4 regions of the Vibrio sp. ABH4_348 genome follow, and region 1 is predicted to be linked to each of the others. Evidence: predicted binding sites of a transcription regulator. Region 1 holds the regulator's gene; each other region holds the start of a gene.
What was found. The regulator PurR, encoded in region 1, represses purine synthesis genes. The targets are predictions, from matches to a motif close to TNANGNAAACGTTTNCNTNA.
Positions count from the first base shown of each region.

Region 2: a site for PurR is predicted at 3,405-3,424, ahead of folD (bifunctional methylenetetrahydrofolate dehydrogenase/methenyltetrahydrofolate cyclohydrolase FolD). Genes of this name have one in related genera too.
Region 3: a site for PurR is predicted at 3,808-3,827, ahead of ACXAFJ_RS07440 (inosine/guanosine kinase). Genes of this name have one in related genera too.
Region 4: a site for PurR is predicted at 2,454-2,473, ahead of purM (phosphoribosylformylglycinamidine cyclo-ligase). Genes of this name have one in related genera too.

Region 1 covers NZ_JBSWVW010000001.1:909,002-916,920, forward strand. Annotated here, with positions in the region: gene ACXAFJ_RS04195 (putative signal transducing protein) at 1-270, opposite strand, end outside; gene ACXAFJ_RS04200 (TVP38/TMEM64 family protein) at 281-955, opposite strand; gene ACXAFJ_RS04205 (TfoX/Sxy family DNA transformation protein) at 1,151-1,741, opposite strand; cyclic di-GMP riboswitch class I at 1,846-1,961, opposite strand; gene purR (HTH-type transcriptional repressor PurR) at 2,151-3,155, opposite strand; gene elyC (envelope biogenesis factor ElyC) at 3,395-4,198, opposite strand; gene cmoM (tRNA uridine 5-oxyacetic acid(34) methyltransferase CmoM) at 4,311-5,099, shown strand; gene mukF (chromosome partition protein MukF) at 5,133-6,470, shown strand; gene mukE (chromosome partition protein MukE) at 6,451-7,200, shown strand; gene mukB (chromosome partition protein MukB) at 7,197-7,919, shown strand, end outside.
Region 2 covers NZ_JBSWVW010000001.1:807,954-815,872, forward strand. Annotated here, with positions in the region: gene ileS (isoleucine--tRNA ligase) at 1-396, shown strand, start outside; gene ACXAFJ_RS03760 (methyl-accepting chemotaxis protein) at 478-2,217, opposite strand; gene folD (bifunctional methylenetetrahydrofolate dehydrogenase/methenyltetrahydrofolate cyclohydrolase FolD) at 2,470-3,327, opposite strand; gene ACXAFJ_RS03770 (hypothetical protein) at 4,347-4,532, shown strand; gene ACXAFJ_RS03775 (nucleoid-associated protein) at 5,616-6,689, shown strand; gene ACXAFJ_RS03780 (hypothetical protein) at 6,705-7,919, shown strand, end outside.
Region 3 covers NZ_JBSWVW010000001.1:1,656,328-1,664,246, forward strand. Annotated here, with positions in the region: gene ACXAFJ_RS07430 (Na+/H+ antiporter NhaC family protein) at 1-1,294, opposite strand, end outside; lysine riboswitch at 1,401-1,578, opposite strand; gene ACXAFJ_RS07435 (H-NS family histone-like protein) at 1,978-2,385, shown strand; gene ACXAFJ_RS07440 (inosine/guanosine kinase) at 2,430-3,734, opposite strand; gene mnmA (tRNA 2-thiouridine(34) synthase MnmA) at 3,956-5,077, shown strand; gene hflD (high frequency lysogenization protein HflD) at 5,093-5,710, shown strand; gene purB (adenylosuccinate lyase) at 5,789-7,159, shown strand; gene ACXAFJ_RS07460 (DUF3833 domain-containing protein) at 7,191-7,733, opposite strand; gene ACXAFJ_RS07465 (chalcone isomerase family protein) at 7,761-7,919, opposite strand, start outside.
Region 4 covers NZ_JBSWVW010000001.1:2,147,277-2,155,195, forward strand. Annotated here, with positions in the region: gene ACXAFJ_RS09930 (TonB-dependent receptor domain-containing protein) at 36-2,009, shown strand; gene purM (phosphoribosylformylglycinamidine cyclo-ligase) at 2,538-3,581, shown strand; gene purN (phosphoribosylglycinamide formyltransferase) at 3,581-4,219, shown strand; gene ACXAFJ_RS09945 (YaeP family protein) at 4,384-4,587, shown strand; gene ACXAFJ_RS09950 (DUF4250 domain-containing protein) at 4,590-4,781, shown strand; gene purL (phosphoribosylformylglycinamidine synthase) at 4,845-7,919, opposite strand, start outside.

The DNA.
Region 1 (7,919 bases):
CCCATCATTGTCTTCCAAGCACTTGGCACATTTCCATGATGGTCGATGTTTCGCCGATTCATATTCACTAATGAGCTTAAGAGCGTGTTGTTGATCTGATAACCGTTCAATCACGACAGTGACCGCAGTATCTTCAGAGATCGGTACTTCACCATAAATACTACTAATACCATCACCACGAACCTGGCAGTCAATACCTGCAGATTGAAGTAAGCCTTGCACAATGTAGCACTCGGTGGGGAAGGTGCTCGAGAATACTTTTAAATCCATACAAGACAAATTAATTGGCTTGTGGGCGAAGCTTGTCCATAACCCATTTACTTAAAATCGGGAAAACGCCCAAAAGTACAAAAGAGGCGATAACCGCTGGAGAGACAATACCGGACAACGAATCGATTTGCGCGAGTTGAGTGCCCGCATTGAGGTATACCGCAGTGCCAGGCAACATACCAAGCTGACTAACCAAATAGAACTTAGATGTCTTAATTGGCGTTAATCCCATCAGCAAGTTAATCGCGAAAAACGGAAAGACAGGAATAAGACGCAATGAAAACAGGTAAAAGCTACCATCTTTTTCGATACCTTGATTAATGGTTTCCAGCTTAGAGCCGAAGCGATTTTGCACCCAATCGCGCAGTAGATAACGACTGCTCCAAAACGCAATCGTTGCGCCAATGGTACTGGCAAAAGAAACCAAAACAAGACTAGAGGTAAAGCCAAAAAGAGCCGCGCCTAATAATGTGACAACTGCTGCTCCAGGAATCGAAAGCGCTGTAATTAAAATGTAGACGGTGAAGTAGATAGCCGCAGACTGCCAGAAGTTGTTCTGGATGGTTTGGCTAAAATCCTGATGGTATTGCTTGGCATTTTCCAACGTAAACAAATGGCCAAACTGTGTTGATAACACGACAATGGCAATGACTAGCAATAAAGCGACGATCAGTTTTTTATTCATAGTTCTCTCAAACAACTTACATAACACACGCTGGCTTGAACTTACTTTACAAGTAGCTCTTATCTAACCATAAAATAAGACCGAAAATCCTCAAGAAAAATTCTGTTTAATTTTCATAGTTTCACTCTATTTGCCGTGAAAACAAAAAGACCACCGATTGGTGGTCTTCAACAAAGAATACTTAAGTCATGGGACTTAGTTGACTTGATGACTGAGTTCGTCGCGTCGTTCTTGCGGTATAACAGACCAGTGTTGCCCCAATATGGCACCTTCTAGGGCCCACAGCAGTTCGACACTGACCTCCGAGGAGTGAGTCTCTTGAATTGAGCGAAACGCCTCTACAGACCCAGCGTTTTCGAGCTGTTCTACCGTTTCAATTCCCGCTTTTTTCAGCATTCTTTCAGTCGCTAAACGCAAATTAGGGAGGTCTTTAAGACGGTTTGGTTTGGCTTGTTTCTGCTCTTGCTTTTCCTGGCGGGCTGATTCCAATGCCTCTTTAGCGACAACCAGCAGTTGCTCTTCAGAATCAAGCCATTGCTGAGGGACTGCAAAGTACTTAGTGACCACAGGGAATCCACGTTTTTTGTACACGTACGGTTCCAGATCAAGTTGTTTAAATTGCTTGGTAGTTGAATTATCTGCTCGAATATGGAGTTTATTGTTAACGACAAGTGCAAACATAACTTCGTTTACAAAAATGCCAAATCCACCGAACATTGAACGAGACTTAACAGTTCCAAACTGTTCGAATAGTCTCATTGAGTCTTTGAGTATTGGTTTATCCATGCTGTAGTTTCTCGGTTCTAGCTATGCCACCAATCAGGTCCGAGAGATTAGCAAATCGATGCAAAATGAATGTCAACTGGATGTAAACAATCTGCATTTTTACCATCGGCAACCCCGCTACCTTTCTATGTTGAAGACACATACTGCAGTCATACTTCTTCACAGATTCAGGCCGGAAGCTTTGCGTCCCATCCTTTCGAATGGTTTGCCCTGTGCGTGGCGGAAATCAGTGATTAAAGGATAAAATAAAATTTTGGGTAATTATCACACTACCGTGATGCATTTGTGATTGCAGTCACAATATATTTTATGCTCATCAGTCGGTCTTGCTATTAATGCCTGTCTGTCTCTCACTTTGTGCATAAAATTGCCTAAAAACTCGCACTTTTACACTTGTATGCTAAGGCGCCTATTTCAAGCGTTTAACGGTGTCACGAACCACAATTTCAGGTTGCATTTCGAAGACTCGTTTTTCATGAGCGCGATCTTTGATGCGTTCCAATAAGATTTCAAATGCATTTTTACCCACACGACGTTTGGGTTGGTGTATGGTGGTCAAAGGCGGTGAAAAGTACTCGGCCAGTTCGATATTGTCGTAACCAATCACAGAAATATCGTCTGGGACCTTCACGCCTTTTTGTTGCAGGCGGCTCATCAAGCCAAGTGCCATAGTGTCATTGAAGCAAAAAATTGCGGTTGGCTTTTTATCCATGGCAATAATTTTGTCGGCTGCTAATACGGCAGTATCACATTCGAAATTGCCTTCCAAAATCCAATCATCTTCAACAGTCAAATTGGCTTCATTCATTGCGCGTTTAAAACCGGCAATACGTTCTTTACACGCTGCGGTTTCAAAATAGCCACTTAAACACGCAATGTCCTTATGGCCACTGTCGATGAGATATTTTGTCGCTAGATAGCCGCCTTCTTCTGAATTATCTATGATTTTGTCCGCATGTGAACTTTCTGGTCCCCAATCCATCACCACCTTCGGGATGTCTGATTGGCGATCTAACATTTCAGATAGTTCCTGAGTTAAATCAGAACACATGACTAACATGCCATCCACGCGTTTTTCAGCGAGCATACGGATGTAATCACGTTGTTTTTCATAGATACGGCCGGTGTTACACAAAATCAGAGTGTAACCTTGGCGATAACAATAACTTTCTACTCCGTCGATGACTTCTGAGAAAAATGGGTTAGTCGACTGTGTGACTAGCATGCCGATAGTACGTGTAGAATTGCATTTCAGACTGCGTGCAACTGCACTCGGCGCGTAGTTGAGTTCTTTAACGGCTTCCATCACCTTCTCTTGGGTCGCGTCCGCGACAAAACGAGTCTTGTTGATTACGTGTGACACAGTGGTCGTTGAAACGCCGGCTAAACGAGCCACGTCTTTGATGGTAGCCATAGGTTGGTCCTGTTGTGTTATGCCTTTACTCTAATAATACACCGATCGCAGCAGAGTGAATGCGATTGCAATGGGTGTTAAAGGTCTTAATGAAACAAGAAAACCGCTGTTTTCAGCGGTTTTCTCGAATTTAGCGTCAATTATTCGCAATTTTGAACGATTTTAGACATTAATCGAAACGCTGGCAATAGATTGCACGGGTGAAGTAATGCACTTTATAAATGCAATCGTTTGGCTTTTTAAACTTTGGATTCCGATGCTTCAATCACCACTTCTTCGTAGCTTGATGCCCAGTTTCGCAGTTGCTGCCAGATTCGACCCAATGTTTCGTGCCAGTATCTTTCTGTCTGCTCTAAATACTTACCTTTTGGGGTGTACTTTTCCCATGGCGCATCGATATTCTTTTGTGCCAGAAAATTGGTTGGCGCCGCATACGGGTCAAGACCAGCCGAGTTGAATTCGAGCAGGGCACGTTTCATGTGACTTGCCGACGTTACCACCACTAAACGCTTTTGCAAGACAAATGCAGCAGCTTGGCGGGCTTCTTCCCAGGTATCTTTGGCTGTCTCGAGTAAGATAATGTCGGATTTTGATACGCCAAGTGCCAGTGCAACTTTGGCCATCATTCGTGCATTACTTACTTCAGAGCCTGCCGCATAACCAGACAAGATTAGTTTTGCACCGGGGTACATGCGCAGAATTCGTATGCCTTCTGTTAGTCGCATCAAACCAGTTCGACTGAGCTCAGAAGTGGGGGGGATGTCGTCGTCGACCACATGGCCACTCCCTAATACCATCACAAAATCGATCGGTTCATCAACGGGAAAAAACGCCGAATACTGTCTTTCGAGCGGCATAAGAAGTCGAGATGAAACGGGTTGGAATGCGATAAGAAAAATACCGACAAAAGATAACAATACCACCATACAGCCCGTTTTCTGGCGAGTGGTGAACATGATTAACATCAGCCCGAAAAAACCAATGATAAGCATGGCCGGTAACGGCATAAGTAATGCTGACACTACTTTTTTCAGCTCAAACATAATCAATTAGCCCGAAAAAACATCAATTGAATGTAAAAAAAGTCGAAGGCGCTTTATTCCTGAAGCGCTTATGACAGAATAGCGGAATCCGAACCATGATAGCGCAGCACCTGTGACAGAAGACCGCAATTTCGACGACATTGCCCACAAATTTGCAAAAAACATCTACGGGTCTGACAAAGGTGAGATTCGGCAAGTGGTTGTTTGGCAAGATATTAGCCGAGTTCTCGATACATTAAAAGCGTCAACATCAAGCTTGAACGTACTAGATGCAGGCGGTGGCTTGGCTCAAGTGTCTCAGAAAATCGCTACACTAGGCCATCAAATTACACTGTGTGATCTTTCTTCTGAAATGCTTAAGTTGGCGGAAGCGGAGATTGCAAAAAATGGGTTGAGTGATCAGTATCGGCTAATTCATTCTGCTATCCAAACTTTGTCAGACAAGGTAACTGAGCGATATGACTTAGTCTTGTTTCACGCCGTCATGGAGTGGTTGGAAGACCCCAAATCCGTGTTGGAACAAGTACTCGATTACGTTAAACCGGGCGGGTTTGCATCAGTGATGTTCTACAACCAACATGGATTGGTTTATAAAAATGTGGTGTGTGGCAATATTCCGCATGTTTTGCAAGGAATGCCACACAGAAAGCGCTTTAAGTTACAGCCTAAACAAGGCCTTTGGCCAGAAGATGTATATAAATGGGTTGAAGCAACGGGTTGTGAAATTATTGAGAAAACCGGTATTCGCTGTTTCAGCGATTACATTGGCAACCAAGAATACATGGGCGATTATAGTCCAGAGCAAGTCTTGGAACTAGAGACCAACTTCTGCCGTCAAGAACCCTATCGTTCAATGGGGCGATACATTCACGTGACAGCAAGAAAACCCTTACACACTTAACGTCTTTGAAGTGTGCAAAAGCTAGGTAACAACATGAGTGAACAAACAACTGCGCTCATGGAGCAATCCTTAGACGAGTTAGTCGGTTGGGTAAAACAGCACGACTTTTCTCTCAACCTCTCCACAGAAAGACTGGCATTTGTCATTGCGCTTTCTGTCTTAAGCCAAGAACGATATGACGAAGAGCTTGGAGAAGGTGAGCTTCATGATGCGTTTGCCATTGTCAGCGACTTATTCCCTGACACTGGTAGTACGTCAGCCTTTCGGGCAAACAATGCGATTAATGATTTGGTTCAACAACGTTTGTTGAGCCGGTTTACCAGCGAAGTCACCGATGGGGCGAGTATTTATCGACTATCTCCTTTGGCAGTTGGTATCAGTGACTATTACGTGCGACATCGCGAGTTTTCAAAGCTAAAGTTGTCGATTCAGCTGTCAGTGGTGGCAGACGAAATGGCCAAAGTGGTGTCCGCTGCCAAAAAAGGTGGTGATCTCAGCTTCTGGAAAAACAAAGTCTACGGCGTGCTGCGTTACTCGGTCGGTGAAATATTTGATCAAATTGACCTAAACCAGCGAGTTATGGATGAACAACAGCAATCCGTTAAACAAGAAATCGCTGAACTGCTGAATAAAGATTGGCGTGAGGCAATCAATAATTGTGAAAAGCTGCTGACAGAAACCTCTTCGACACTTCGCGAATTGCAAGACACGTTGCAAGCGGCGGGTAATGAAATGCAAACCCAAATACTCGATATCCAAGAGCAGGTTCAAGATCGCGAAGAATTGGACTTTATTGGTGAGACCTTATTTGGTTTGCAAATGAAGCTGGATCGCATCATTAACTGGGGCCAGCAAGCGATAGATTTGTGGATCGGCTATGACCGACATGTTCACAAGTTCATTCGTACCGCCATTGATATGGACAAGAATCGCGCATTTAGTAGTCGCTTACGACAGTCGCTAAAGGACTATTTCGATGCGCCCTGGTTACTTACCTTTGCCGATGCTGAGAAATTGGCCGATCTAAGAGATGAAACATTGGTACTGCGCAATGATGAAGTCACCGGATTTGCACCGGCGGAAGTTGAGTATCAAGAGATCGAAAAAGTGAACGACGAGCTTTCCAGTCGAATTGGTCATTTATTGAAAGCGCATAAAGAGCAAAATATGCCAATCGATCTCAGTGAAGTGTTGCGAGATTATTTGGCTACTCACCCTTATGCTCTCCATTTTGATTTAGCACGCATCCTAGTCGACCAAGCGGTTCGATTAGGCTATTCAGAGTCCGATTATGCCGCCATTCAACCCGATTGGCAGGCAATCAACGAATTTGGTGCCAAGGTACAAGCAAATGTCATCAACAGATATTAACGAATACATGCCAGAGAACTTGGCAAAGGCGATCGCCAACCCACTGTTTCCGGCGCTCGACAGCATGCTGAGATCAGGTAGACACATCTCTACCGAAGATATTGATAATCATGCATTACTTGCTGATTTTGAACCAGAGTTAGCGTTGTTTTATCAACGTTACAATACTGAACTGGTCAAGGCGCCGGAAGGCTTTTTCTATTTACGCCCACGCTCGACTACATTGATCAATCGCAGTGTACTTTCTGAGCTAGATATGTTGGTCGGTAAAGTTCTGTGTTTTCTATACCTAAGCCCGGAGCGTTTGGCTCATGAGGGCATTTTCACCAATCAAGAGCTTTATGATGAGCTTCTTTCGTTAACCGATGATAAGAAGCTGATGAAACTGGTGACCAACCGAGCATCGGGGTCCGACCTCGACAAAGATAAGCTATTTGAAAAGGTTAGAACCTCACTACGCCGCTTAAAACGCTTGGGTATGGTGATCAATGTCGGTGAAAACGGCAAATTCAAAATTAGTGAAGCGGTATTTAGATTTGGTGCCGATGTTCGAGTTGGCGACGATTTAAAAGAAGCGCAACTACGCCTAATTCGCGATGGCGAAGCGGTCGTTCACAACGAAGCCCCATCACAGGGCAGTCTTCTCGATGTTTCGGAAGCGGAAGCTACTGAAGAAGATACAGCATCAGAAGACGATGAATCAGCGAATCAAATGGCAGGTGAAGCATGATTGAACGCGGTAAATATCAATCACTAACTATGGTCAACTGGAACGGCTTTTTTGCACGTACCTTCGACATTGATCAGTTAGTCACCACGTTATCTGGCGGTAATGGTGCCGGTAAATCTACAACTATGGCGTCGTTCATTACCACGCTGATTCCAGACCAAAGCTTATTGCACTTTCGCAATACGACCGAGGCCGGCAGTACTCAATCGTCTCGCGATAAAGGTTTGTACGGCAAGCTACAACCGGGAGCTTGTTATGCGGCGCTAGACATCGTCAACTCGCGCAAGCAGCGAGTGATTTTTGTCGTAAAGCTACAGCAAGTGGCGGGGCGAGATAAAAAGGTCGATATCAAGCCGTTTGTCATTCAAGGTTTGCCAGTTGCTCTTAAACCCACCCAAGTTTTGATCGAAACGATAAGTGACAATCAAGCTCGAGTTAGGCAGTTACCAGAGGTCAAACAAGCGATCGCTGAACTGGAAGGCGTGCAATTTAAAGCCTTCAACTCAGTGACGGATTATCACGCCTACATGTTTGAAATGGGTGTGATTCCGAAAAAACTAAGAAATACCAGTGACCGCTCTAAGTTTTACCGTCTAATTGAAGCATCGCTTTATGGCGGGATCTCTAGCGCGATTACACGTTCTCTTCGAGACTACTTGTTGCCACAAAATGGCGGGGTAAAAAAAGCGTTTCAAGACATGGAGTCAGCACTTCGTGAG
Region 2 (7,919 bases), 100 kb from region 1:
GACCGCGGACAAATTGAGTTGGATGGTGTGGTATTTACCGATCAAGAGATTGTTATTTACCGCGCGGCGAAAGAGGGCGTAAACGCAGTTTCTAACCGTTACATTTCCATGGAGTTTGATTCTGAACTCGATGAGTCTTTGATTGCTGAAGGTACAGTTCGCGAAGTGGTAAACCGCATCCAAAAGCAGCGTAAGACGCAAGGTTTAGAAGTCACAGACCGTATCAACCTTGAGCTAGCTGCAGGTGAGCCTCTAGCCGGATGGATCAAACAGCACCAAGATTACCTAACCAGTGAAACGCTAACGACAACTATCTCGTTTGACTTAGCGGAAGGTGAAGGTGAAGCATATAAAATTGATGAGCATACGTTGAACGTTAAGCTGACCGTTGCTTAATTACCTTAAGTAAGGTGAATAAAAAGCGCCCCAACATAGGTTGGGGCGTTTTTGTTTGTAACGTTTTGTCGGTAGACCAAGTTATTTGAGCTTAAATTTTCCCATCATATCTTCAAGATGATCCGAGGTGTCATCGATATCTATGCTGATCTTCGCCGCTTGGTCGGCATTGGTGTTCAGTTCGTTCACCATGTCTTGAATTGCCACCATATTCCGGCTCACTTCTTCGGTGACTTGGCTTTGTTGCTCAGCAGCCGTTGCCACTTGAGCATTTAAGTCATTTATCTCCAAGACTGAGTCCGTCACTTGCTCTAGCGAATCCATTACACGGTGTGTGTTTTCTGCAGTCTGCTCGCAACTGTTTCGCGTAGTGTCCATTGCACTTACAACGCTCTGAGTTGTACTGTTCAACTGTTCCAACATTTGGTTGATTTGAGAGGTGCTATCTTGAGTTCTTGCGGCAAGCGCACGAACTTCATCAGCAACCACAGCAAAGCCTCTACCTTGTTCACCGGCGCGCGCCGCTTCAATTGCAGCGTTCAGGGCCAACAGATTGGTTTGCTCGGCAATATCACCAATCACTTGCAATACCGAGCTGATTTTTTGCGTATCAGCGTTCATGTCATTGATGGACCTAGACATGGCTGCAACTTCATCAACCAAAGCAGAAACGCTTGAAACGGCTTGGGTAACAATCGCTTTTGACTCATTAGCCGCGCTGGTGGTTTTATCAGTCAGTTGAGCCGCATCTGTTGCACTTTGCGCAATTGAGCTGGAGGTGGCGTTCATTTCGTCAATCGCGGTGATCGCCATTTCAGTTTCGCTGGTATGTTTAACCAGCGTTGATTGGTTGTTTTGAGTTTGCGATTTCAGCTCTTTACAGGCGTCGCCAATGTGCTTTGAAGAGTCACCGACCTCAATAAACATTGCTTGCAGGTTAGCAATAAATTGGTTGATGGATTGGCTAATTTGACCAATCTCGTCTTGCGAGCGAACTTCGAGGCGCTGAGTTAGGTCACCGTTGCCTTGTGAAAGGTCAGCAATAACGAGTTTAAGCTTCTCAAGCGGTTTAAACGCAACGTGTAACATTGCGATACTGATGGCAATAATAACTAACCCGCAAACCACCAAAACAAGTGTGATTGATTGGTTAAGCGAATCGGTCATTTCTTCAATGTGGTCATAATCGATATAGCCGGTGAGTTGCCAGGTTCTATCTCCCAACGCAACAGGGCGTGAAATCGCTGATAGGTTGCCATCTTGCTTGTTGGAATAGAGAACTACCCCACTTTCAGAAATAAGCTCTAAGTAACTACCCGACACTTGATAAAGTGACAGCAAGTCCTTTAGCGTTGTCAAATCGAGTACAAAAAAATCAACTGAGTCATCCATCCTCTTTAATGAAATTAGCATCCGTGGCTTGCCGTCTACAACCTCTACCGGGCTAATCGATGGTGTTTCAGTTTGTTGATTGGCCAGTTCAATATAGGCTTCACCACCATCAATGCCGAGGTTGCCATTTTCGTTAAACGCATAGCCATTGACCACTTTTACTATTTCATCAAATTGGGTTTTTTCTTTGGTCTCGGCAATGTCCATCATGGTGAAGTTTAGACTGCGTACTAGCCCAATCAGATTATCCAACTCGGACTTAAGGTTTTGATTCGCCAGATCGATATTGTGTCGAATATTTTGGGATTCACTGGACTCAATGTAGCGGCTGACTACTTGATTCACACTGACGTAAGAGGCTGCAATCGTAATTGCAATGATGGAAACAATAAGTAGAACAATTTTGTATTTGAACGAGAGTAACTTCATACCATGCACATCCATAAGCAACGTTCAGTCACCTTCGACTGAGTATCTGTGGCGAATATCCGACGAGAGACTAACCCGAAGGTAATATTTTTATCGATAACTATAACGTGCTTGTTTTGTCTTAAACAAGAGATTTGATGCTAACCTGTTGAAAATTAATGATTGCTAGAGTGTTTTTTGAACAAGTGTCTCTCAACAAATGGCAACAAAAAGGGAGCCATTGAGGCTCCCTTGACACAAAACGTTTTGACTTTACTTGGTGTGGTATTGTTCACACGCCATCAGAGTGTTTTCAATTAGCGAAGCGACGGTCATCGGGCCAACACCTCCAGGTACTGGAGTAATAAGGCTGGCGTTACCGCGTGCCACGTCGTATTCCACATCGCCAACCAACTTACCAGACTCAAGACGGTTGATACCCACATCGATTACCACAGCACCTTCCTTAATCCATTCACCAGGAATGAAATTCGGTTTACCTACGGCAACAACTAGCAGATCAGCTTGGCGTACATGACCTTCTAAATCTTTAGTGAAGCGGTGGCATGTGGTTGTCGTACAGCCACCAAGAAGCAGCTCCAGAGTCATCGGGCGGCCAACAATATTGGAAGCGCCAACGATCACCGCGTGTTTGCCATGTAAAGGCACGTTGTAACGCTCAAGCAGCGTCATAATACCTTTTGGGGTGCAAGAACGTAGCTTTGGAATACGCTGTGCCAAGCGGCCTACGTTGTATGGATGGAATCCATCCACGTCTTTTTCAGGAATAATACGTTCCAGAACCACAGTGCTATCGATACCTGCAGGCAACGGCAATTGGACTAGGATGCCATCGATTTCTTGATCATTGTTGAGCTCATCAATCAGAGCCAGCAGCTCTTCTTGCGAGGTGTTAGCAGGCATGTCATAAGACTTAGAAACAAAACCCACCTCGTCACAAGCGCGACGTTTACTGCCGACATAAACCTGAGACGCTGGGTCTTCACCAACCAGCACTACCGCAAGTCCGGGAGCACGTAAACCAGCTTCAAGCCTAGCTTTTACTCGCGCCGCGACTTCTGAGCGAACAGTTTGAGAAATAAGGGTTCCATCGATGTTTTGAGCAGACATGACTTTCCTTTAATGTAAGAAAATTAGATAGCGTTGGAAATTGTTGCGCATTGTCGCAAAAAAATCACTGAACATCTATAAGCAAACGTTTGCTTTGTGTTTTTATTGAGCATGGTGAGGAGGGGTGAGCTTTTTTTGCTCATTCAGATCAGAATGTTATAGAAACCCGTTGATTTAGGCCGAGCAACTCGTATAATCCTTTCCCTGTAGCGCGCCCTTAGCTCAGCTGGATAGAGTACAACTAACCCCCTAAAGGTTACCACTTTATCTAAAATGCTTATTGTGCTGAGGTCTTGCTAGATGGTAAGATTACCACATGGAATTAATGTGCTTACTACTAAGTTTTATCACTTACCACATGGGAGATAATGTGGTAAGTTCAAATTAAGTCCCCTTAGCTCAGCTGGATAGAGCACGTGCCTTTAACCGAGGAGCCTGTATTTGGAAACATATACAGTGCAGAGGGTGAATTCAAGGGAACCTCAGCGCGTAATGGCGGTGGCAATCTTGAGCCAAGCTCTACAAGCGTGTAGAGAAGGTGCAGAGACTAGATGATGCAATGCGATCTCATTGCGTAATACATCACTAGCGCCCTCCACCCCAACAGATAATGCTGTGGGTGATGATATAGTCCAGACTACAAACATCATATGATGGCAGTGAAAACTGTAGTGGTACGCTAAGCATGTGGTCGCAGGTTCGAATCCTGCAGGGGACGCCATACATGTAAAGACGCAGCATTGGTAAATGCTGCGTCTTTTTTGTTTCTGATCTCTTCCGAAAAAAAACATCGACTTTATGTCGTTGATACTTTATTCGCCCATCTACTTTGTTTTTTACCAATGCCCCCAAATCCAAGCTCGGACAGACTGGAAAGAGTCTAAATGCTGTCTTCTCAAGCTCACATTCAAAATCGCTTAGTAAAATAGACCTAACAATAGTTGTTAAATATCTTCACATGGCAAGAAACATACAAGCTAAGTAAGTCATTTATATTTCAATAAGATAACGTCGTTAGTTTGGTTGAGGATACAGAAGAAAATGCCAAGCTTACTAATAAAGTGGTGTCAGTTCTTGATTATCCTGATGGTTGTATCTCAATTCGTTATGGACATCGTGAACTTAACTTCAAGACCTTTGATAAACTCGAAAAAGTTTACCAAGCTCGAATCGTCGACTACAAACTATTGGATAAAGTATTTTAAATTGCAAAACAAAAACAGGATGAATTTGAGCAAAATCAGCTTAGAGAAAGAAGTAAAAGATCTTCAAAGTGGACAGCCCCAAAAACGAGCAGTTGAAGTACAGCTAAGGACACGAAATCCGGTACTCGTTGAATCAAAGAATAGCAAAGCGAGCCAATCGAAAAATAGTTAGCCATGAACGATTGCATAATATGCTAATAGGATTGTGATATACCCTGACAATAGTGCCAGTGGCTGGCATAACTGATTGTCCGGTTTAAGGTAGGAATAAACAGAACAAAACAAAAAAATGGCTACGATAGGCAAAAGAAACCAAAAATCAACAAACATAGTCACCACTAAAAAAAGCCGCACAAACACGGCTGTCAACTTAAGGAGTCAAACTCAAATTAGGTTTTACATAGGAAACTGGAAAAGCTTAGTATGGAAGGAGGTTTCTTGTTGGGCCTAGATCACAATATGCAACAACATTCCTATTTTTTTGCTAAGGTGTGACTTAGTTCTTCTCGTTGTATTCCTGACAATTTTCCTGATTCTATCAAAAGCATTTCGAGGTGTTGAAACCGACACAAGTAGGTCACTGTTACCCCTTGGCACACACCCGCTCTACGTAAATTAGGTACGAAATTTGATTGAATTAGTGGTGAGCTTGTAAACTCGTTCAAACCTGAAACAATCTCGACTAAGTCACTGTGTTATATCTAGCAATTTGGCTAGCTCTACAATGTCAATAAAGTGATTCATCACTACCTCAGTAATTTATACTGATAATAGTGTAGTTTACATGTCAGCCAGTACTTTAGTTCTAGCTAAATTAAATAGTTAGAACAGAACTTTTTAAAATGGGATTGGTAACTTTGTAGCCTCGAAAGTTATTACAGGTAAAGTATTGAGTGAGAGTGGTTTAAACTCCAGCTGCCTGCCGATGGAAGAGCAAACAGTCTATTACCTGTATAGTGAACGACTGTTTCATTGTGGCTTTGTGAAGAACATCTTCAATAACGTCGGTAGCCGTTTGAATCATTGTAAAAAAAAGGCTATCTCGATTACAATATTCGTAAATAATAAGCGTCAGAATGCATAATGGAATCAGAACTATTAAATCTCGTTATTACGTCGATTAAACGTGGTAATGATAATCAAGCAGTAGCCAAGACTAGAGCACATGAGAATGATGTTTCGGTGTTGTCAGATGCGATAAAGGAAAAGCTAACCTCAATTTTTCAAACTACAGGCCTTCGTCTGGGTCGCTTTAACACAGAGCCGCGTCGCCCGAACTTTGCGAGTACTCTCGAAGAGTACTTTAGCCCAGAGGGTTATAGATTTTCTAACTTTCAGAAATTTGCTTCAACTTTGGGAGCAGATTTAGCCGCGGAGTTGAACAGAGGCCAAGCACAAAAAGCAAAAGACGGCTTTCTTCTCACTTACTATTACTCGATGACTCAGTTTGATGATGACACTGAAGAAGAGCTCACTGACTATTTTTTGGGAGTAATCTTCTTACATCGATTGGATGGCGTGGATATTGATCCTGTTCGCCTTGACTTAGAGGATATTGAGCAAATTAACCTTGATTCACTAAATCTAGGTGCTCGTATTGACATAGAGCAGTACTTGAATGAGCAATTGGATACGGCTCTCAAACCGATCGCGTTTAAAATTGGTCGAGGTTCTGACGTAAGAGTTTACTTCCAAGAATTTGTTGGTTGTAGTGAACCTAGTAACTCTAAGTTAGATAGCCAGAATTTACTCGAAGCAATTGAAATGACGTGTAGTCGTTTGGAGTACGATGAGGATCAGAAACGAACTGCATCTGAGTATGCAGAGAACTATAGCTTGATGATATTGAGTGGTGGACAGAATTCGATGAGCTTGGAACACTTCGCACAACATGTATTTCAGGAAGAAGGTGAGGCTGAGCAGTTTATTGCAATTGCAAATGAGAGTTTTAACTTAGGTGAGACTGTTGGTTTAGATAAAGCCGAAGTCAAAAAATTTGGTACAATTACGATAAGAAATGAAGCTTTTAACATCAAATTCAGTAAAGCCTCTCTTAGCCGTAATGATAACTCTGTAGTTTGGGATGAAGGCGCTAGTTGTCTGAAACTGTATGGTTTAAGCGATGAAGATATACTGCGCTTAAACTTAAACACTTGATGTGGATAATACCTTTTGAACTTTTATGAGCTTCGTGATTTATTGGTTGAACTTGACCCGACTTGGACTGAGTCTGGGGATTTAGTCGCGTTTTTCGAACTTGACGAGAGTACTCATAGCCTGCTCTCGGAACAGTACGACATCACAATCGATAAGTTAAAAATACAAGGTGGTCGACGCTCAAATATGGCGCGAGAACCATCTTCAATCACTCCAGCGATGTATGGAAAGGTTGTCGAATGTTACTTCAAGACTAAAAATAATGCGCTTGGCGGAATTTACCAAAATATAGAGGAACTTGCGAAAGATCATCCAGTATCACCACCTGATAAATTCATTCTTTTCAAGAACAGCGGTGAACATAGCTATTATGATTGTGAAGACGAAAGCATTTCCTTGGAGGGCAAGGTTAAGCACTACGTTGAAATCTCTCTATTGTGGTCACGTTTGCAGGAAAATGCGGAAGATCATTCAGATACGTCTTTAACATTTTTATACCGTAGAAAACTGAAATTGCGTGCAAAGTATGATGTGAGTTTGCTTAGGCAAGAATACGGCTCACTTAATCGATTTCAACGGATTCTTGACGTGTTAGCAGAAGATGCTCATAAAGATGCGAAACCACATATTCTTCAAAATACGTTAGTTCATGTTTTATATCATGTGGCTGAAGAAGAGCGATTTGGCTATCTTTTGAAGCATTTTGAGCAGTTTACAACTAAGTTCGATGATGGATATCATGCATATGTCGTTGGATTTTCTTTTGATGATCTTAGAAAAGAGTATGAAGAGCGCTACCGTGAATATATGGTTAAGATCAATGACCTGATTTCTTCGTCACTTACAAAGGCTCTTATGATACCAGGTGTTCTGTATCTTACAGCAACAAGAACGCAAGCATACCAGACATCAAAAGGCCTATCTGCTGGATTGGAGGCTTTGGTTGTAAATATGGGGATAGGAATAGCAGCTATAACCGTGTTCATGATTTATTGGTGTATCTTGAGCAATGAAAGGAAATCATTGACATCAATCGAAGATGAATTTGAGAGCTTGATGAGCCGCCTTGAAGAAAAATCTCCACATGCAGTACCCCAAATAGCAAAGTTTAAAAGCCATATTACGGAGAGATTGCGAAACGGAAAAACTTATATTTGGATTCTTATTCGTTGTAACTTGGTCGCATTGCTATTTGCGTGTACTTGGATTGGAGTAAGGACATGCTCTATT
Region 3 (7,919 bases), 750 kb from region 1:
TAGGAAGCATTAGTACAACATCAGTTGCAGCCGCCATATCACCTGCAACTGGTAGCATAATTCCAAAGGTACCCCAAGACGTGCCTGTTGAAAATGCCATTGCACCAGCTAATAAAAACAGAATCACAGGTAACCATTGAGGGGAAATATTACCTTGCGCTAATGTTGACAAGTACTTACCTGTATTCATATCACCAATGACTGAGCCGATACTCCACGCAAAGAACAATATCGCAATAGCACCAAACATAGACTTTGCGCCCACCCAAAGGGCATGTGCAATTTGTTTGCTTGGAATTGACTGTCTTACGTTAGCTAACAGAGCAAATGCGACACCGACGAGACCACCGTATATGAGTGACTTACCCACATCCGTGTTTTCAAACGCACCCAATACGCTAAATGCCTGACCATCACTCGATAGTGCTTGAGCACCCGTCATCATCATGAAGCCAACCGTAGACACAACAAGCGACAGTATAGGCAGAATAAGGTCTATTACCTTGCCTTTTTCGCTTTCTACGACGCCCAAGTCATCTTGCAAGTTATGAACAGAGTCGGTTTCGTTTGTTAGACCTTGTGAAGCTTTAATTTCGTGCTCACGCATTTTGCCCACATCTAGTCCGAACCAAATAACCGCAAACACCATCAAAACGGCAAATAACGCATAGAAGTTCATCGGAACTAAGTTTATATAAGCGCCTAATGCTGAGTATTCTTCAATACCGTGTGCAGTTAGAATACCGACAATGATCGTCATGATGTACGCACCCCAGCTCGATGCCGGCATCATTACGCACATTGGTGCGGCAGTTGAGTCAAGAATGTATGACAGCTTAGAACGAGATACATAGAATCGATCGGTAACCGGACGTGAGATAGCACCGACCGCTAGGCTGTTGAAATAATCATCGACAAAAATGAACACACCTAGAAAAGCTGCAAGGAGCTTAGAACCACGTTTGCTCTTCACTCTAGACTGAGCCCAGTTGGCAAATGCCCTAGTGCCGCCAGACAACGATAACAATGCTGTCATCATACCGAGTAGCAATAAGAAGCCGACAATGCTCATGTTCCAGCTATTTAGGCCGCCGTCTTCAAAAACCACCCCTTTCACTTTGCTACCGATATAACTCGCACTGTTAAGAAGTTGGAAATCGTTTAGTAACAAGGCGCCTAAAACCACACCTACACCCAAAGACAACAAAACTTTCCGTGTCAAAATCGCCAGGGCTAAAGCAATAATCGGTGGTAACACCGACAGCGGCGATGCCGCAAAATCAAGTAAATTCATGATCTTCAAAAACCATTTTATGTGTTATTGGAGATCTACTGTAGAAACTGAAGTTTAAATCAGAAAGCAAAAAGCTAGTGAAAGGAAAACGAATGTTTTCCCTACTGCCCACAGTAGCGCTCCATAGTATTAATAAACTATGGCAGTGTTAGCCCTATTCGAACTAACCCCAGCTAACGGCCTTGATATCAGCTCATTAACTTCGGCAAAGCAGCCTTTTACTTACATTCATTGGCATCACCCCAATGTAAGCGACTCTTCTACATTGCACCTCTACCGCGTGACATTGAAACATGTACAACTCGTTAAAATTGAAACAATATCTCAACATTTACGCATAAAGTCAGTGAATTATACCATCAACAAAACTATCATCAACAGATAAACCGTCACGACAGCCAGTATCTACCATATAATCTCAATCTATAGTTTGAGAACATATGCCACCAATGAAATACGCAACTTCGGAAAATAGACTTAGCCTAAACAAATAATTCGAACAGCCAGTATTCTTTATATATTCAATCTAATCGATATATTTTGATATTTAGTGACAGAATTAATTGGACAATCTAATTTCAATGGCTATTATTATTTGGAATTTGTTTGCACATTGACAAGATATTGATTTATATTGTTTTCAATATTATTAATTAGTCGCCATTTAAATTTAAGGAAGCAGCATGTCGGATCTGACTAAAACCCTTTTGAATATTCGTAGCCTGCGCGCACTAGCACGTGAATTAACCTTAGAGCAACTAGAAGAAGCGCTAGATAAATTCAGTACTGTTGTAGCAGAAAGAAAAGAAGCAGAAGAAGCTGAACGTGAAGCTCGTGCAGCACAAGAAGCCAAATTAGCAGAAATTGCTGAGCAAATTTCTGCAGAAGGTATCGACGTAGATGCATTAATTACTGCATTAAGCGGTGAAACTAAAACTAAGACAAAATCTAAGCGCGCTCCACGCCCTGCTAAATACAAATACCAAGATCAAAACGGCAACGAGAAAACTTGGACTGGCCAAGGCCGTACCCCATCAGCGATCCAAACTCAGCTTGACTCAGGCAAATCTCTGGAAGACTTTTTGATTTAATCTCAAAATAGTTAAAAAAAAGCCCTTCAAATGAAGGGCTTTTTTTATCTTTCCCAATAGGCTTCTTCCAGGCTATCTTCCCGTTCAGGTAAAGCGCCAGACAAACGTGGAGAATGCTGTACCAATACTTCGTAACTCACTCTGTTTGCGTATTTACAAACCTGCGAGAACGAGGAATAAGTTAAGTATTCGAACTTATGCTTGCTCGAATTTGGTACTTTCACTTTGTGATATTTATTGGCGGACATATCGTGCAGCAATGCAGATAAAGCAGCATCTCCAGCACCGATAGTATTTTTAATTTTTTCTGGACCACCCATATACGGAGCAATATGAGAATACACTTTCATTGGGGTTAGACATTTGTCTTTCAACATCGGACGGCTAAACTCAAAGCGATTAAATTCTGCAATTTTACCCGGTAGTAAAGGTCTCGATGTTTCTCGCTTACCACTTTCCTCGGTGTAACCAGCGATAAATAAACCTGCAGGCCCGGCGGTACACAAGACCAAATCGGTCCATTCAAGGGCAATATCGGCAGCGGTAAGTGGATCATCTTCTCCAGTCAAAGCACATGCTTCTTCTTCATTCATAGCAAGTACAGACACATGGTCGCGAATGAAGTTTTTCCAAAACTCAGGGTCTTGCTCAATTACAAACTTAGTACCTGTGGTCAACACAACCGGTACATCCGCGGCTTTCGCGTACTCTATGGCTTGATATACGGCTTGCGGCATCGGATCTGATTCTTTGCAACGAACCAAGTAAGAAGACAGAACTAATGCTGATGCATTTTCAAAAATAGACTCTGGAATACTATTCGGTCTCAGTTGGTTCATGTGACCGGCGTTGATCGCCATTGTTCGCTCGCCGTCTTCCGAAATAAGTGCAAAGCAGCGACCTATCGCACCATCTACTGCCTGCAAATAGTCCAGATCGACACGGCTTGAGGTATTACACAAATAGCGGTAACCATAACTACCAATCTTAATTTGTTGATTCATCACACCTAATAAGATGGATTTGTCGTCTGCCAACACAGAATAGTTGTGAAGCGTATTACCAATAGTTCCGCCGGCATGCTCTTCATGAACTAAGTCTTCTTTCTTTAATTGGTTGTATAGGGCCTCAGCTTGATCGTCACTGATTTCCAAAGAGTGTCCGCGACTTAACTGGTATTGCTCGATGACCGAGTTTTCTACTTTAGCTTCAATGTCCACCAAAGTTTGATCGATACCAATCACGTGTATGGTTTCTCGTTCTCCCATTTCATTCTGTGCGGTGACCAAGGGGTCACGAGAATCAACTGGAAAGTAGTGTTTGGACTTGCGTTTACCCGGAAATTTCATCAGCAGTACGGAGTTGTGTATGACAAAGCGCGCGATTGTAGCTTGACCCAAATCGAGCATCAATGGCTAAAATTATAGCAAACGTTTGCCCTAATAATTTCTTGAGTGGGAACAACAAAACAAAAGGCGGATTAATTGAGCAGGATTCATTCTGTGAGACCTGTCTAACCTCATTGCTTTCTGCTAGAATCTGCGACCAGTTAAACTTCGTGGTAAATGAGATGTCTGAAAACCATTCAATAAACAGCACTAAGAAAGTCATTGTAGGTATGTCCGGTGGCGTCGACTCTTCTGTATCTGCTTACTTGTTACAACAACAAGGCTATCAAGTAGAAGGCTTGTTTATGAAAAACTGGGAAGAGGACGACAATGAAGAATACTGCACTGCAGCAGAGGATTTAGCCGATGCGCAAGCTGTGTGCGATAAACTCGGTATTCATCTTCATACCATCAACTTTGCCGCGGAATATTGGGATAACGTGTTCGAATATTTCCTTGCTGAATATAAATCGGGAAGAACGCCCAACCCCGATATTCTTTGCAACAAAGAAATCAAGTTTAAAGCGTTCTTAGAGTTTGCAGATGAAGTGCTCGAAGCAGACTACATCGCCATGGGCCACTACGTGCGTCGTTCATTCCCAGCCAATGGTGAAAAGCCTGAGATGTTACGCGGCTTGGACGGAAACAAAGATCAAAGCTACTTCTTATATACGTTAAGTCATGACCAAGTGGCTCGTAGTCTGTTTCCTGTTGGTGAACTAGAAAAACCTGAAGTACGAAAGATTGCCGAAGAACAAGGGTTGATAACCGCGAAGAAGAAAGATTCCACGGGTATCTGTTTTATTGGTGAGCGTAAATTCACTGATTTCCTTTCTCGCTACCTTCCCGCTCAACCTGGTAACATTGAAACCCCGGAAGGTGAAGTTCTAGGACAACATCAAGGTCTGATGTATCACACCCTAGGCCAACGCAAAGGTCTACACATTGGTGGCCAAAAAGGCGGCGGTGGTAATGAGCAACCTTGGTACGTGGCCGATAAAGATTTGAAACGCAATGTCCTTATTGCGGTGCAAGGTGCCGACCACCCATTACTCAAATCAAATGGATTGGTCGCCTCCCAGTTACATTGGGTAGATCGAGAAACAGTCACAGAAACGATTAAATGCACCGTGAAAACTCGCTATCGTCAGCAAGATGTACCTTGTACCATCATTCCTGAAAACGACAGCACAATCAAAGTGGTCTTCGACGAACCTCAAGTGGCAGTGACACCGGGTCAGTCAGCTGTATTCTATCAAGGCGAAGTTTGCCTTGGTGGCGGTATCATTGAAAAGCGTATTTAGTAGAGGAAGACTTAAGTGGCGCACACTCAATATGATCGTACGATAGCTTTTGCAGGAATTTGCCAAGCGGTTTCTTTAGTTCAGCAAGTGGCCAAAAATGGAACTTGCGATGAGCAACTATTAGAAACTTCACTAAAAGCCATATTGAATATCCAACCTGCTAGCACCGTAGACGTGTTTGGCTCTGAAGAGAACATCAAACACGGATTGCAATGCTTGGTCGATGGAATTGACGGCAGTGCAAACGGGAGTGAATTGACTCGTTACATTATCAGTTTGATGGCGTTAGAACGAAAACTCGCGGGTCGCCCGGATGCTATGTCACAACTCGGTGATCGCATTCAAATGTTGTCGAGACAAACTGACCATTTCGAACTACTAGACGAACAAATGCTCAGTAATATCGCTAGCGTGTATCTCGACGTAATCAGTCCGATTGGACCAAGGATCCAGGTCACAGGTACTCCAACCGTTCTTCAACAATCTAGCGTTCAGCAGAAAGTTCGCGCATTACTTCTTTCTGGTATGCGTTGCGCGGTGCTTTGGCGACAAGTGGGCGGCAAACGACGCCACTTGGTTTTCGGTCGTAAAGGCATGACTGAACAAGCGAAACTATTACTAGCCCGACTTTAAGAAAAATGAGCTCATGTTTGACATGGGCTCTTTCTCATTAATCACACCCATTTCAGAAACACTATTCAGGAGAAAAACATGGAACTGTCAGCTTTGACTGCTGTTTCACCAGTAGATGGCCGCTACGGCAGTAAAACGATTGCGTTGCGCGATATCTTCAGTGAGTACGGTTTGCTTAAGTACCGCACAATCGTTGAAATCCGTTGGTTACAGAAGCTTTCAGCTACACCTGAGATCGCAGAAGTTCCTGCATTCAGTGCTGAAGCTAACCAATTCCTTGATGAACTTGCTGCTAACTTCTCTGAAGAAGATGCGGCGCGAATCAAAGAAATTGAACGCACCACCAACCACGACGTAAAAGCTGTCGAGTATTTCCTGAAAGAAAAAGTGGCAGGCGTAGCTGAACTTGATGCGGTTAATGAGTTTATCCATTTCGCATGTACTTCAGAAGACATCAACAATACGTCTCATGCGTTAATGTTAAAAGATGCACGTGACAACGTGATTCTGCCTGAAATTCGCAACATCATTGATGCCGTCAGTGAACTTGCAAAAGAATACCGTGATATTCCATTGCTATCACGTACTCACGGTCAGCCAGCTTCTCCATCTACTATGGGTAAAGAAATGGCAAACGTGGCGTACCGCATGGAACGTCAATACAAGCAGATCGAAAACGTTGAAATTCTAGGCAAGATCAATGGTGCAGTCGGTAACTACAATGCCCACTTATCTGCCTACCCTACTCTAGATTGGCACAAATTCAGTGAAGAATTTATCACTGAATCTTTGGGTGTTACTTGGAACCCGTTCACGACTCAAATCGAACCACACGATTACATTGCTGAACTATTCGATGCGATTGCACGATTCAATACGATCTTAATCGACTTCGACCGCGACGTTTGGGGTTATATCGCCCTAGGTCATTTCAAGCAAAAAACCATTGCTGGTGAAATCGGCTCTTCAACTATGCCGCACAAGGTTAACCCAATCGACTTTGAAAACTCGGAAGGTAACCTGGGTCTTTCTAACGCAGTACTTGCGCACCTAGCGCAGAAATTACCAGTTTCACGCTGGCAGCGTGACCTGACTGACTCAACAGTACTCCGTAATCTTGGTGTTGGTGTCGGCTACGCAATTATTGCTTATACTTCAACACTAAAAGGTATTAGTAAGCTAGAAGTAAACCGTGAAGCTCTTCTTGCTGAACTTGACCAAAACTGGGAAGTACTTGCTGAGCCTGTACAAACGGTTATGCGTCGTTACGGTATCGAGAAGCCATATGAGAAACTGAAAGAGTTAACTCGCGGTAAACGTGTAGATGGTGAAGCAATGCGTAACTTCATCGATGGACTAGAGTTGCCTGAAGATGAAAAAGCTCGTCTCAAGCAAATGACTCCAGCCAACTACATCGGTCAGGCGATTGAACTGACTGACTCTCTTTAATTTGAAGAGTTAAAGTTTGCACCAAAAGGCCTCATTCCGAGGCCTTTTGTTTTTGAAAAAAGATAGTAATGGTGCCTACTTCAACCCCAAACTTCTTGATGCTGGTTAAATTAAACACATGATTTTGATCTTGTCGATAAAGCCAATCATCTAGCGTGACCACAATCGGGCCGCTATCAAGTTGTAATTCAAGATCGTATTTCCAACGAAGTGCATTACCAACCACCTGTCCTGTGGCCTCACCAATTATGTCTCCCGCAGTGCCCGTGTATTGACCATCCGATTGACGGGTGATCACCCACACTCTTCGGTCTTCTTCGTCATCATCAAAAACAAAGTCTTCTTCCAACGTAAGAACATTTCCCTCTACTGTGCCTTTGAGAATAACTTCAAAGCGTCGTGTTTGCTTGCCCGAATAGTCTTGCACCATGCCCCATGCAGTGCTGTCACCTTCAAAATATTCAAACAGTTCAAAGTCTGGACTGCTCTCCTGGTAATCCGATAAATCAGCGGAACACCCTGCAATAAAAGACAAAGCGATCCCCAGAATCCATATTCTGTGAAATTTAAACATAATAATTTCCAATTAAAGAGAGGTGGCTTAATTGCCTATTAGTTGACGTCTTAACTTTGGATACTGGCTATTCTGAGCAAGCCATATAGAGAGAAACGCATCATTCAATTGTTCATCGTTAACTTCAGCAATTCGCTGAAATTCTTCGCCCGTCGGCCGGAAGTAGAAGTAACCATTTGAGCCGGT
Region 4 (7,919 bases), 1.2 Mb from region 1:
CAAATATCATTTACATAAATTTGTAAGGCAAAGAAATGACTGCAAAATTTCTTACAACACCCCGTTACACATTCATAGCAAGTAGTATCGCGCTTGCACTAAGTTCTTCTGTTTTGGCAAATGAAGAAACCATCACTGTTTGGGGCGCTCAAGTATCAACCAACTCTGAATACCTTGCCGATCAAGATATCGCCATAAAACAGGCGGACCATTTATCAGATTTATTGCGCGATTTACCGGGAGTTGATGTGGGTGGCTCTCACACCGTCACTCAAAAAATCAATATTCGAGGGATCACCGAAAAAGATTTGGATATCAGGCTAGATGGTGCTCCCCAAAGTGGTGAAATGTTCCACCATGTCAGCGTACTGACGTTAAACCCTGATATTTTAAAATCAGTAGATATTCAAGTTGGAGCAAACTCTGTCACCAGTGGCGGAGTGGGTGGTTCTGTCCGATTTGAAACCAAAGAAGCGCAGGATTTACTCGATTATGATCAAAATTTTGGTGCAATAATTAGCGCGGGAGCAGGAAGCAATAGATACCTAAACGGCTCAATCACGGCCTTTGGTCAACTCTCAGAAACAATTGATGCACTGGCCTATGTGCACACCTTTAGCCGAGATAATCATAAAGATGGTTTTGGTGAAGAAAAATACGGATTCGATGGTGATGTTTCTAACGGGTTAGTGAAATTCGGTTGGCAAGCTAATGAAAAACATAGATTTGATCTCAGTTATGATCACTATGTAGACCAAGGCGATTATGCATACCGACCTGATATGGGAGTGGCCTATAACAACCAAAATGGTCTTAAAGAAGTGGCTCCTGTCGACTACTCTCGTTCCACTGCGACTTTAAACTACGAGTATGATTCCAATGCGGCACGTATTGTTAAAGTCACAACTTACTACAACTTAGCGGATTTAGAACGCGATGAAAGCAAGTTTTCTAAATGGCCAGACACCCGTAAATTCTTGGTAGATGGCGAGATAGAAAACATTGGTGCGTCATTACTTTGGCAAGAAAAACAACAGCTATGGTCTCTGAACCACACATTTGTATCGGGTGCTGAGTTCAATATTCAAAGTACATCTCAAAAAATCGGTTCAGCTGCAGCGCGTGAAGAAAAGCTATCGACCGAAGCTGTCTACTTCGAAGATACCATCGCATTTGGTGACTTTGCATCTTTGACCCCAGGTTTGAGATACGACCAATATCATCGAGAGCAATATACGCGAAATGAACGACACGAAAAAAATCTGTCGATGGCACTAGCTGGTCAAATATCTCCAACAGATTTTCTAAATCTCTACGCCAGCACACGTGAGTTGTTCAAAAATCCTAGCCTCTGTGAAGCTATGGCATACTGCGCTGCCAATGACGCAAATGACTTAAAACCAGAGAAAGGCCTCAACTCTGAAGTTGGTTTTAGACTGCACAATGACCATTCTAATTCTGAACTCAAAGCTGCTGCGCAAGTGAACTTCTTCAAAACAGAACTAGAAGACAAAGTTCTTTATCAAAATGGGGAAACCTTTAACGCAGGCGAAATGGCCTATGACGGTTTTGAAGTAAGTACCAATATCACTTGGAAAGGGCTATTTACCTCTCTCTCGTATTCAAGAACCGATGTTGAATACCCGAAAGAAATGGCAACCACCAACCAGCCGTATTTCCGCTCGGCTTCAATTGGCGATTCTATCAATTTCTCAAGCAGCTACGATTTTGAAACGGTCGATCTCACCATCGAGTGGAACTCACAGTTTGTCTTAGAAGAAGACAACGTTTTGTCGGGTAAAACGAAACCGTCTTACAATGTTCACGATATTCAAGCGAATTGGCTAATCGCAGATAGCCTTAACTTAATCTTCGGTATCGATAACATATTTGATGAGACATACTACTCCCACGCTTCAACCAGTGGTTTTGTGAGTTGGGGTAAAGTCGATATGGAAGACTTTGAACCAGGCAGAAACATTAAACTAAGTGCTTCTTACAAGTTTTAAGTAATCCACATGGGCTCGGCAATCAAGGTTGAGCCCATTTATATACCCAAGTGACCTCAAGATGCGAGGTTCAGCGAGAATTAACTAGGCTTCAGACAAGGCATTGATTTGCAGATCTAGTCGCTCTACATCAAGAATCAATAACGCAGTATGAAGCCTAGTTAAACTCGCCCTTGGGAGCTCATATTCTGTCTCATTTCTTCGTCAAAGAACTTGGAAAGGACTCGTCATTCCGCTGCGTTCTCTTCCTTGAACTGAACCAGAATATGTAGCTCTGAATTCTGCATCTTGAAGTTACTTGGGTATAGTGCCGTTAGTTCATTTTTCGACTACACTGCACCTCGTTCTTCTGTTGCTTAGTTCACCCAATCTCAATCCCAAATTTTCATTTCTCTCACAGAATGTCTCGTTCAAATCTCGTGACAATCTGGCAAACCATAAAACTTGCGCAAACGTTTGCTCTTTGACTTGAGTCACTGATAGAATAGCGCCGATTTTTGTCCTAACTAAGTAATCGAGGATTCTCCCGTGAGCGGTAACAACCAATCATTGAGCTACAAAGACGCTGGTGTTGATATTGATGCAGGCAATGCCCTAGTAGATCGTATTAAAGGTGCTGTGAAACGTACTCGTCGCCCTGAAGTAATGGGTGGTATTGGCGGTTTTGGTGCTTTGTGTGAACTACCTACCAAGTACAAAGAGCCTTTGTTGGTATCTGGTACCGATGGCGTGGGAACCAAGCTGCGTTTAGCACTAGACATGAAAAAGCATGACACTATTGGTATTGATCTAGTAGCTATGTGTGTGAACGATTTGATCGTTCAAGGTGCTGAGCCACTATTCTTCCTAGATTACTATGCAACGGGTAAGTTAGACGTCGATACAGCAGCAGACGTTGTTTCTGGTATTGCTGACGGCTGTGTACAAGCTGGTTGTGCGCTAATTGGTGGTGAAACTGCTGAAATGCCGGGCATGTATGAAGGCGACGATTACGACGTTGCAGGCTTCTGTGTGGGTGTTGTTGAGAAAGCTCAAGTTATCGACGGAACCAAAGTCGCTGCCGGTGATGCTCTGATTGCCGTTGGTTCAAGTGGCCCACACTCAAATGGCTACTCACTTATCCGCAAAATTTTAGAAGTTTCTAACGCAGATAAAAATGAAAAGCTTGGTGAGCGCACTATCTGCGAACACCTTCTAGAGCCTACTAAGATTTACATCAAATCAGCACTTAAACTGATTGCTGAACATGATATTCACGCGATTTCTCACATCACAGGTGGCGGTTTTTGGGAAAACATCCCTCGCGTTCTACCTGAAGGGACTAAAGCGGTTGTTGATGGAAACAGCTGGCAGTGGCCAGAGATCTTTACTTGGTTGCAAGAGAAAGGTAACGTCGACACCCACGAAATGTATCGCACCTTCAACTGTGGTGTTGGTTTGGTGATTGCCCTACCAAAAGATCAAGCCGAAGCCGCTGTTGCTCTTCTAAATAATGAAGGCGAAAACGCTTGGGTTATTGGTGAAATCGCACAAGCTAACGCCGGTGAAGAGCAAGTAGAGATAAACTCATAATGAAAAATATTGTTGTTCTAGTTTCAGGGAACGGCTCAAACCTCCAAGCCATCATCGACCAATGTGAATCCGAAATTACCACCGGAAAGGTAACTGCGGTATTCTCAAACAAAGATGGTGTTTACGCCTTGGAACGTGCGAAAAACGCTGGAGCAGCAGCTCACTTTCTCGATCCAAAATCTTTTGATACTCGTGATGCATTTGACCATGAGCTAATGCGTCAAATCGATGAGTATCAACCAGATGTGATTGTTTTGGCAGGTTATATGCGCATCCTAAGTGGCGAATTTGTTCGTCACTACATGGGTCGTATGATTAACATTCACCCTTCTTTGTTGCCAAAGTACCCTGGACTAAACACCTATCAACGCGCTATCCATGCCGGAGATGAAGAGCACGGTACTAGTGTTCACTTCGTCACTGAGCAACTTGATGGTGGCCCGGTAATTCTACAGGCCAAAGTGCCAATCTTTGATGAAGATACGGTAGATACACTGACTGAGCGAGTTCAAGCTCAAGAACATCGCATTTACCCTTTGGTAGTAAAGTGGTTAGTTGATGGCCGATTAGTTATGAAAAATGGCAAAGCGTGGTTAGATGACCAAGAACTTGGCATGCATGGCTACGCCGACAAATAATCAGCCTCATTGAGAAATGTGGATACCAAAAGCGCCGACTCGGCGCTTTTTTGATCATCACAGTAAATAGTTTCTAGTGCTTTTGATTTACCTCAACTTCGCCTTTTGAGTTCACGTGCCACAAACGTTATATTGAGAACAGTTGTTATTTAAGAGGTTTTGCCATGTTAGTTTACGAATGCTGTGAAAAAGTACGTGAAATGTACGCCATGATTGGAAGCGGCGATCAAGCATACGTTCCCAAAGCGGTAAGCTGCGCACTCAAGGCGTTAAATGAAATCGCAGCTGACGAGTCACTTCCAAATAAGGTTCGTGATAAAGCTGCTTTTGCCGCTGCAAATTTGTTTATTTCTGATTTTGAGGACTAAAAATGAATCTCGCGAATTTTGCTAGTATGGACCCCAACATGCTACTGAGCATCGTTAATATGAAGCTCAGAGATGATTTTTCCGGAGACCTTATTCAACTAGTGAAATACTACGATATCGATCAAGAGGCTTTGGTGGAAAAGCTCGCCAAATCTGGCTTTGAATTTATGCCGGAAGTTGGTCAGTTCCGATAGCACCAAATTAAAGCCAAAAAAACCGCTCAACTGAGCGGTTTTTTCATAGCAGTGCTAGGTGTTTTAGCCTAGATTCTTACGAGCGTTTTGGAACATACGCATCCACGCACTGTTCTCGCCCCATGAATCTGGGTACCATGAGTTCGCTACCGTACGGAACACTCGCTCTGGGTGTGGCATCATGATTGTTGCACGACCATCTTCAGAAGTTAGAGAAGTAATACCGTTAGGCGAACCGTTCGGGTTGCTTGGGTAGTTCTCTGTAACTGAACCAAAGTTATCAACGTAACGAAGCGCAACCGTACCAGAGGCTTCAACTGCCGCTAGGTGATCCGCATTGCGGAATTCCGCGCGACCTTCACCGTGTGATACGGCGATTGGCATACGTGAACCTTCCATGCCAGCAAAGAATACAGAGTTAGTCTTTTGAACTTCCACTGTACTGAAACGCGCTTCAAAACGTTCAGAAACATTAGTTACAAAGCGAGACCAGTGTGCCGCACCTGGAATAAGGTCTTTCAAGTTCGACATCATTTGACAGCCGTTACATACACCTAGAGAGAAAGTATCTTGGCGCGTAAAGAACTGTTCAAACTGCTCACGTGCTTGTGCATTAAACAGGACTGATTTAGCCCAACCTTCGCCAGCACCCAATACATCACCGTAAGAGAAGCCGCCACAAGCTACCAAGCCTTTAAACTCTTCCAAAGTCACTCGTCCAGAAAGAACGTCGCTCATGTGGACATCAAATGATTCAAAGCCCGCACGGTCAAATGCTGCTGCCATTTCTACGTGAGAGTTGACACCTTGCTCACGCAAAATTGCCATCTTAGGACGAGCGCCCGTTGCAATAAATGGCGCGGCTACGTCTTCGTGCACATCGTAGCTTAGAGCAACATTGATACCCGGGTCGCTGTTGTCTTTCTTCGCTTCAAATTCTTGGTCAGCACATGCAGGGTTATCACGCAGAGCTTGCATACGGTGTGTCGTTTCAGCCCAGATAGTACGAAGCTCTGTGCGAGAACGCTCTACCAAGGTTTGCTCACCAGATTTCACGACAAAGTTGTCTGAGTCCGTCACTTTACCAATAACATGTGAATGAGCAGCTAGACCTTGTGCAGCAAGAACATCAGCTACAGCGTCTAGGTCTTCATCCGCAACTTGGATAACCGCACCTAACTCTTCGTTAAATAGCGCAGCAAGAGCATCTTCGCCTAGCTCAGCAATATCTGCTTGCACGCCACAGTGACCCGCAAACGCCATCTCAGCTAGTGTAACTACCAAGCCACCGTCACCTTTATCGTGGTAAGCGATCACTTTGCCTTGTTTCACTAACTCTTGAATTGCATTGAAGAAGCCCTTCAATGTTTCTGCGTTATCTACGTCAGCAGGCTTGTCACCAAGCTGTTTATAAACCTGGGCCAAAGCTGTTGCGCCAAGACGGTTTTGACCATTGCCCAAATCTAGTAAGACTAAGCTGCTATCACCTTTATCGGTACGCAATTGCGGAGTAACCGTTTTGCGAATGTCTTCAACACGAGCAAATGCGGTAATAACCAAAGACAAAGGAGAAGTCACTTCTTTGTTTTCACCGTTTTCTTCCCACTTGGTCTTCATCGACATCGAGTCTTTACCAACAGGGATAGTCAACCCTAGCGCTGGACACAGCTCTTCACCAACTGCTTTCACCGCTTCATACAAACCTGCATCTTCACCCGGGTGACCCGCTGGTGACATCCAGTTTGCAGACAGTTTAATGTGCTTAAGGTCACCAATATCAGTCGCTGCAATGTTAGTGATGGCTTCACCCACAGCCAAACGAGCAGAAGCACCGAAATCTAGCAGGGCAACAGGCGTGCGCTCACCCATTGACATCGCTTCACCGTGGTAAGTGTCATAACTTGCAGCAGTAACAGCACAGTTCGCAACTGGAACCTGCCAAGGGCCTACCATTTGGTCACGGGCAACCAATCCAGTTACCGAACGGTCACCAATGGTGATAAGGAACGTTTTCTCTGCAACTGTTGGCAATCGCAATACGCGGTCTAGCGCTTCGTTGATTTCAACATCTGTGCGATCAATTGCTGGGCTGTGGACTTTAAGCGTTGTTGCTTCACGACTCATCTTAGGTGGCTTGCCAAGCAAGATATCCATTGGCATGTCGATTGGCGTATTGTCGAAGTGTGAGTCTTCTAGTGTTAGATGACGCTCTTCTGTCGCTTCACCCACAACCGCATAAGGAGCGCGTTCACGCTTACAGATCGCATCAAATACTTCCATATTCTCTGGTGCAACCGCTATTACGTAGCGCTCTTGCGATTCATTACACCAGATTTCAAGCGGGCTCATTCCTGGCTCATCATTTGGCACGTCGCGCAGCTGGAATTTACCGCCGCGTTCGCCATCATCAACCAACTCAGGCAATGCGTTTGAAATACCACCCGCACCTACATCGTGGATAAAGGCAATTGGGTTGTCTTCGCCGAGCTGCCAACAACGGTCGATCACTTCCTGACAGCGACGTTCCATTTCTGGGTTTTCACGCTGAACTGAAGCAAAATCTAAGTCTTCTGCTGATTGGCCAGATGCCATTGACGATGCCGCACCACCACCAAGACCGATGTTCATTGCTGGACCACCAAGCACGATTAGCTTAGCGCCAACAGGAATTTCTTTCTTTTGAACGTGTTCGTCACGAATGTTACCCATACCACCAGCAATCATGATCGGCTTGTGGTATCCACGAACTTCTTCACCGGCATGGGACGTGACTTTTTCTTCGTAAGTACGGAAGTAACCCAACAGGTTTGGACGACCAAATTCATTATTGAATGCCGCACCACCTAGTGGTCCTTCAAGCATAATGTCTAGCGCGCTTACGATACGACCCGGCTTGCCGAAGTCGGTTTCCCAAGGCTGTTCATGATTAGGGATGCGTAGGTTAGAAACACTAAAGCCAACCAAACCTGCTTTAGGTTTGCCACCAATACCAGTAGCGCCTTCATCACGAATTTCACCGCCAGAACCGGTAGAAGCACCTGGCCAAGGAGAAATCGCTGTCGGGTGGTTGTGTGTCTCCACCTTCATTAGGATGTGAGCGTCTTCGTGGTTGTAACCGTATTGACGAGAATCTGCATT